2 regions of the Comamonas sp. A7-5 genome follow, and region 1 is predicted to be linked to the other one. Evidence: predicted binding sites of a transcription regulator. Region 1 holds the regulator's gene; the other holds the start of a gene.
What was found. The regulator sigma-54, encoded in region 1, starts transcription at its own class of promoters, with help from an activator protein. The targets are predictions, from matches to a motif close to TGGCANGNAANCTGCTTT.

Region 2: AAIL67_RS06565 (pilin) is a predicted target of sigma-54. The motif match lies at 1,725-1,742, and genes of this name have one in related genera.

The regions. Positions count from the first base shown of each region.
Region 1 is NZ_JBCPWO010000005.1:446,109-449,998, reverse strand. Features, by position in the region: gene lptA (lipopolysaccharide transport periplasmic protein LptA) at 1-421, shown strand, start outside; gene lptB (LPS export ABC transporter ATP-binding protein) at 418-1,200, shown strand; gene AAIL67_RS12445 (RNA polymerase factor sigma-54) at 1,346-2,947, shown strand; gene AAIL67_RS12440 (aspartyl/asparaginyl beta-hydroxylase domain-containing protein) at 3,137-3,890, opposite strand, start outside.
Region 2 is NZ_JBCPWO010000003.1:218,000-221,889, forward strand. Features, by position in the region: gene AAIL67_RS06560 (Wzy polymerase domain-containing protein) at 1-1,248, opposite strand, end outside; gene AAIL67_RS06565 (pilin) at 1,256-1,690, opposite strand; gene AAIL67_RS06570 (FHA domain-containing protein) at 1,879-2,595, opposite strand; gene ssb (single-stranded DNA-binding protein) at 2,913-3,461, opposite strand; gene AAIL67_RS06580 (MFS transporter) at 3,723-3,890, opposite strand, start outside.

The sequences.
Region 1 (3,890 bases):
CGGTGTGATCAAGGCCGAGGCCGGCAAGCGAGCGTTCTTCCGCCAGAAGCGCGATACCGTGGCCGGTCAGCCCGAGGAGTTCATCGAGGGCGAAGGCGAAGTCATCGAGTACGACGGCAAGGCCGATATCGTCAAGTTCATCCGTCGTGGCGAGATGCGCCGCTACCGTGGCGGTCAGCTCAGCGATCAGGTCACGGGCTCCATCATCGTCTACAACAACATCACCGACGTCTATACCGTCGATGGCCAGAAGACCAGCGGCGGCCTGCCGAGCTCCTCCGTGGGACAGGGCGGCCGTGTGCGCGCCATCATGGCGCCCAAGGACGGAACGCCGGGGGCACAGCCCAAGCCTGCCACACCTGCCACGCAGCTGCGCCAGAGCATGACGCTGGGCGGCGAGAAAGCCGACGAGAAGAAATGAGCGAGCCGACTTTCTCCAGCAGCCGCAGCGGCGAGTCCGACAGCCGCCTGGAGGCCAAACATCTGGCCAAGTCCTACGGCAGCCGCAAGGTGGTCAAGGATGTGTCCCTGTCCGTGCAAAAAGGCGAGGTCGTCGGTCTGCTCGGCCCTAATGGAGCGGGCAAGACCACATCGTTCTACATGATCGTGGGCCTGGTGCGCAGCGACGGCGGCGAGATCTTCATCGACGGCCAGCCGGTGGGCGGCATGCCGATTCACCAGCGTTCGCGCCTGGGCCTGTCCTATCTGCCCCAGGAAGCCTCCATCTTTCGCAAGCTCAGCGTGGAAGACAATGTGCGCGCCGTGCTGGAGCTGCAAAAGGACGAGCAGGGCAAGGCGCTGACGCGCGACGAGATCGAAAAGCGCCTCACGGGCCTGCTGCAGGAGCTGCGCGTCGAGCATCTGCGCCAGTCGCCGGCGCTGGCGCTGTCAGGCGGTGAGCGCCGTCGCGTGGAAATTGCCCGCGCCCTGGCCACGCAACCGCGCTTCATTTTGCTTGACGAGCCTTTTGCCGGCATCGACCCGATCGCGGTGATCGAGATCCAGCGCATCATCGGCTTCCTCAAGGAGCGCGGCATCGGCGTGCTGATCACCGACCACAACGTGCGCGAGACGCTGGGCATCTGCGACCACGCCTTCATCATCAGCGACGGCCATGTGCTGGCCGAAGGCACGCCCGAGGAGATCGTGGAGAACGCCGATGTGCGCCGCGTCTATCTGGGCGAACATTTCAGGATGTGATGACCCCCACGCTCCCTCACTTTGTGCGGTCGCTGCCCCCAGAAGGGGCCCTGACCGGCTGCGCCGAGGTTTGCCTTGAGGTGGCCCGGCGGCAAACCCGTAGCACTGCGCGCGTTTGCAATGATTGTCTGGGGGCCGCGCCTCGATGAAGCCAGGTCTCTCGCTACGCGTTTCGCAGCATTTATCGCTTACGCCGCAGCTGCAGCAATCCATTCAGCTGCTGCAGCTTTCCACCCTGGAGCTGGCGCAGGAAGTCGAGCAGATGCTGGTCGACAACCCTTTTCTGGAACGTGCGGGCGATGAGGCCGAAACTGCGGGAGATGCTCCTGTAGATGTAGCTAATAGCGCCAGTGAATACAGTACTTCAGATGGTATTCATGCTGAAAGAGATGCATCGCAAGCGCAACAAGCTACTGAAACGGTAGCGGAGACATCAAACCCCGAAACCCCTGAAACGCTGAACTGGGAGGCCGAGGGCCTGGACGGCCAGGACGGGGAATGGGGTGGCGAATCCAGCAGCGAGTGGGATACGCCCTCGGCCAGCAGCTCCACGCGCAACCGCGATGGCGATGACGAAACCGATGCCATCGATCTGGCGCGCGAGCACCAGAGCCTGACCGACTTTCTCCATCGTCAGGCGCTGAGCCTGCATCTGGGCGCGGCGGACATGGCGGCGCTGCGCTTTCTCATCGAGTCGCTCAGCGACGACGGCTATCTCGAGGATTCCCTGCAGGAGCTGGCGCAGAGCCTGGCCGGCGACGACCTGGAAGAGCGCGAGGAGCTGGAGCAGCACTTTGTCATTGCTCTGAAGCTGCTGCAAAGCCTGGAGCCCGTGGGCGTGGGCGCGCGTGATCTGGCCGAGTGCTTGCAGCTGCAGCTGCGCGACCTGATCCGCACCGCCGAGGACGAGGGCACGACCGAGGCGCATATGAACCGGCTGCTGCTGGCGCAGGCCATCTGCTCCCAACCCATGGACTTGCTGGCGCGGCGCGATCTGCGCAAGCTCACCAGCCTGTGCGGCGCGCGCGAGGAACAGCTGCGCGAAGCCATGGCCCTGATCGCCAGGCTGGAGCCGCGTCCGGGGCGTCGCTTTGTGGACGTGGAACGCCATATCGTGGTGCCCGATGTCATCGTGCGCCCGGTGCGGTCCGGCGCGGGCCGGGTGGACTTTTCCGTGCAACTCAACCCCGAGGTCATGCCGCGTCTGCGCGTGCACGACATCTATGCCGGCGTGCTGCGGCGTCACAAGAACAGCGACGGTCATGCGGCGCTGCAGCAGCAGTTGCAGGAGGCGCGCTGGTTCATCAAGAACATCCAGCAGCGCTTCGACACCATCTTGCGCGTTTCCGAAGCCATCGTGGAGCGGCAGAAGAACTTCTTTGTGCATGGCGAGCTGGCCATGCGCCCGCTGGTGCTGCGCGATATCGCCGACACCCTGGGTCTGCACGAGTCCACCATCAGCCGCGTGACCACGGCCAAGTACATGGCCACGCCCCAGGGTACTTTCGAGCTCAAGTATTTCTTCGGTTCGGGCCTGGGCACGGAAACCGGCGGCAGTGCTTCCAGCACCGCCGTGCGTGCGCTGATCAAGCAGTTTGTCGATGCTGAAGATGCCAAGAAGCCGCTGTCGGACGCCAAGCTGGCCGATATGCTCAAAGAGCAGGGCATCGAGTGCGCGCGCCGCACCGTCGCCAAATACCGTGAGCAGCTCAAGATACCGACGACCACGCTGCGCAAGGCGCTGTAGGGCACCGCAGAAACAAGAAAGCCGCTGATGCATCGCACAGCGGCTTTCTTGTTCTGTCTTTAGGGCGGGAGCCTTGATAAGGCATTCCTCAAGCAAGGGGCAGCGAGCAAGAGCTGCCCTTGCGGCGATGCTGCCGTCCCCCTTGGGGGCACCCGGCCAGGGGAAGGCGCGTAGCGCCTCAGGGGGTTATCAAGAAACCAACCACCAGATAAACCAGACCAGCACGCCAATCATCAGGCCGAACTTGAGGATCTTGTAGAAGGTCGGATTCCAGTCGCGGAAGGCGCGGCGGTACTTGCCCGCATAGAACGAGATCTTGAACAGCTTGCTGATCATGCCGCGCGGATCGCCCTCGTTGTTGGGCGAGCTGGCGGCGGCCACCACGTTCTTGCCCAGCCAGTGATTGAGCCACTGGGCAAAGCCATTGGTCATGGGGCGCTCCACATCGCAGAACAGCACGATGCGGTTGCCTTCCGAGCGGTTCTCGGCCCAGTGCATAAAGGTCTCGTCGAAGATCACGCCTTCGCCTTCGCGCCAGCTATAGGGCTGGCCGTCGACCTCGATCATGCAGCGGTCGTCGTTGGGGGCTAGCACGGCCAGGTGATAGCGCAGCGAGCCCGCGTAGGGGTCGCGGTGCAGATTGAGCTTGGCGCCGGGCGGCAGCTCGGCAAACATGGCGGCCTTGACGCTGGGAATCGACTTCACCAGGGCCGTGGTCTTGGGGCACAGCTCCATGGCCGAAGGGTGGGCGTCGCCGTACCACTTGAGGTAGAAGCGCTTCCAGCCGGTCTTGAAGAAGGAGTTGAAGCCTGCGTCGTCGTTGTTGGCGGCGGCCTTGATCTGCATGTTCTTTTGCAGATTGACGGCTTCCTCGCGGATTTCACGCCAGTTGGCCTGCAGCGGCGCCAGCTCGGGGAAGGTGCTGGTGGGCAGATAGGGCGTG
Region 2 (3,890 bases), on a different contig from region 1:
AGAAGAAGATTTTTTATCGCCGCGCCCCTTATCAAAAATAAATCCAAACAAAAAAGCCATCGGCAAGAGGAAATATGCATAATTCTGTGGATACTCAAGTAAAGAATGCACTAAAATAGGGACGAGTACTATAAAGCATAGTATTTTTTCTCTATTCAGATCTTTATAGCTATTCTTCAACGCCCTCAACAAAAAGATAAGTGCGAACAGCACATAAGGCAGTCCGAAATATATGGCATAGTCAAGAATAATATTATGACTGCTAGACGGGACGCTGTGTTCTGAAAAATTCAAATTCAAGGGAATTAATTGCTTATATGCATAAGTCAAATTTCCGATGCCATAGCCAATCCATAGTTTCTGTTGAATTGCATCTAGCGCCATTTCCCACAGCAAATATCGACCAGACTCAATACCTCGATCTCTAGCAACAGAAAAATCCAAAGGAGAGATCAAACTCCAACTATCATAGCTTGCGCTAAAAATCAAAAAAGAAATTAGCGGCAACCATGCCAGAAACGATAATTCCCGATCTTTAAGAAAAGCAGATGTAAAGGCGGCGCAAAAAAACAACGACAAATATGCTGTTCTAGATCCTGTCAAGACTATGCAAAATACCGAAAAGACAATATATGCAATTAGTAGTAAAAAATTATTCTTCTTTACAAACAGAAAGCTTGAGTAAATACCCATTATCAATAATGTTGACAAGTGGTTTGGCTGCGCCAAGTTTGAAGCCATTCGCCCACTATATGCCGGATAAACCCAATAATTCACACCAGAATCATTAGCATATCCAAGCCATTGATAAATAACAATAACAATATTTATCAAAGAAGATAAGATCAGTGAAAATAATGCCGCATTCAGCATTATTTTTTTATCTTCATCATTATTCAATGATTTTATTAGAGAATAAACAACAAGAAATCCAAAAGAATATAAAAAATATATTATTATTGCTGTATTGTCAAAATTATTTATCTGTCTTAACGACAGAAGCACAGAAATAATAACCAAGAAAGAAATTTCGTCAGCATGAAACGAAGTATTTTTTCTTATAAAGAAAAACAAAAAAACAAAGAAAACAAAGAAAACAACAACCTCATTATTAATAGAAGTTACCAAGGGTGACTGAACACTCCAAACAAAACTAGCCGATATACCAAAAACAAAAAGGATAGATAATGCAAATAAAAAGGCCCTGTAAAGGGCCTTTTTATCGCATTTCGGAGAATGCGAAATCATGGATAGATTAGCGGCACTCAGAAGGTACGTACTTAGCCTTGGTGGAGTCAGAAATGCTGCATTTCCAGCTGATATTTCCTTCAGGAACTGCGCCAGAAGTAAGGCCAGATCCTCCGGCAGTAGGAGTCAGGGCCAAAGAGATGCTTTTGGCAGCCGAAGATGTAACAACTGAAATAACGCCAGTATTAGAAGCGACAGTCATGCTAGCCACATTACTAGTTGCAGAAATGGCTCCAATTCCAGCAGCGAGATCTTTACCCGTAGCGGCATTTTCCGTCACAGCAGTCTTAGCACTAGACGCCAACACCAGAGCTTCAGAAACACGTGCACGCACTGTGTAATCCTGATAAGCAGGCAGAGCCACAGCAGCCAGAATACCGATGATCGCCACAACGATCATCAGTTCGATCAGGGTGAAACCCTTTTGAATGGAACGCTTCATTTCAAACTCCCTAGTTGGATGAGACGCAAGGTACCAAGCAAGCTGCATGCCAACAATTTGGCAAAGGCAGGCGCCATTCAAAATGACACGTTTGGCAACATTTGCGCGAGTTTAAGTAACAATTTTGGCGATCCAATCGCAAGCGGTGACAAATTTGTCAGACGCTTAACGCCCATCAAGCCGGCCTGTCACTCCACGACAAAGCGCATGGTGCTGCCCGCCAGGTCCACCGTGTCGCCATTGAGCAGCGGCACAGACAGAGGGCCCACCACCTGACCATTGAGCTTGAGATCTTCGCTTGCGCCCTCCAGTTGGGTGAGCACAAAGCCATGGGGCTTCTGAGTGATGGAGGCGATGGCTACACCGGGCTTGCCCAAAGTGGTGACGACCTTGAAAAGAGGTATTTCCCTGCCAGCCAGGCTGCCGGTGAGCATGCGAATCACCGCGTGGCGCTCCGGCAGCGCGGCGAGCGAACCCTGGATGGTGGAGCTGAAGCTGGAGATTTCGCCAAACCCTGAGGGGCTGGCGACTTTGGCATAGCCGCTGTCTGCCTCTTCGGAAATATGCGCCAGCGCCTTTTTATCGCCTTGGGCAGATGGCGTATTCGTATCGGCAATCACGGTATCGAGAAAGCGGATTTTGTAGCGGCCAATGTCCAGCAGGTCGCCGTTGAGCAGGTCCTGCTTCTGGATGGCGCGACCGTTGACATAGGTGCCGTTGGTGCTGCGCAGGTCTTCAATGCAGACCTTGCCGCCAGAGATGGTGAGCACGGCATGCTCGCCGCTGACCGCCAGATTCTCGATCACGATGTCGTTGTAAGGACGACGACCCAAGGTCGTGCGCTCCTTGGTGAGCTGTACTTCCTTGATGACTGCGCCGTCGATTGAGATGACCAAAGTCGGCATGCTCGAAGCTCCTGAGGAAACGCCAAGTCCTGCTTGGCTGCACTGGCTAGGACCACTCCCACTTGAGTGTGTGACTCAGCGCTCAATCACCAATCGTAACTGGATGAAACGCGCTTGCATGCTGCATCTTATTTCACTAATCCGATGAAGCCAGCTATTCGATTGAAATTTTCAACCTTGCTGTCATTCGTCTGCAGCATCTTTGGAAGATGCACCTGCAATCTATCAAGTCGCCATATAAGAAAAGCCCGCGCTCGTTGAAAGCGCGGGCTTTTTTGCAAATCTTTGCAAAGTGGCGACAGCCACCTATCCGTGATTTAGAACGGGATGTCGTCATCCATGTCGTCAAACCCCGAAGCTGCGCGCTGGGGAGGAGGAGCCATGGGTGCAGGAGCAGGACGCTGCTGCATGGGTGCCGGTGCGGGGCGCTGCTGCATGGGAGCGGGAGCCTGACGGCGGGGTGCTTCGTAGCTGCTTTCGCCATAGCCATCATCGCTGCCGTAGCCGCCTTGCTGCTGACCACCACCCTGGCGGCTGCCCAGCATCTGCATGGCGTCGGCACGGATTTCGGTGGCGTAGCGTTCCTGGCCGGAGGCCTGGTCGGTCCACTTGCGGGTGCGCAGGCTGCCTTCCACGTAGACCTGGCTGCCTTTGCGCAGGTACTGGCCCACGATTTCGGCCAGTTTGCCGTTGAAGACCACACGGTGCCATTCGGTGGCTTCGCGGTTTTCTCCGGTGTTCTTGTCGCGCCAGCGGTCCGTGGTGGCGATGGTCACATTGGCCACCTGATCGCCGCTGGGGAAGGTGCGCATTTCGGGGTCACGACCCAGATTGCCGACGATGATGACTTTGTTGACGGATGCCATAGAGATACCTTTTCAAAAAGTGGCCCGGGCAATTACGAAAGGTCCCGAACCAATGAACCTCGTATTCTGCCCCAAGCCAGCCATGACGAGCACGGGATTGCCCTATATCCCATCACGGCGATACATGGTGCCGGGGCCACTGCGCGCGAGCAGCCGAGCAAGGGCAACCCCGCTGCGAGGGCTGCGTTCCCCTCCGCGTAGCAGAGAGGGGGAAGGCGGGGCCGCCTAGGCGCACAGCGCCTCAGGGGGTGTTGCTGTAAGTCAGTGACGCCCCACCGGGCGCAGCGGCCAGGTCACGACCAGCCACAGGGCAACAAGCACCGCCGTCATGATGAACAAGCCCGGCACGCCCGCAAATTTGGCGACTGCACCACCGACAGCGCCACCGGCAAACAGGCCCAGCGACTGCAGCGTGTTGTAGGCACCCAA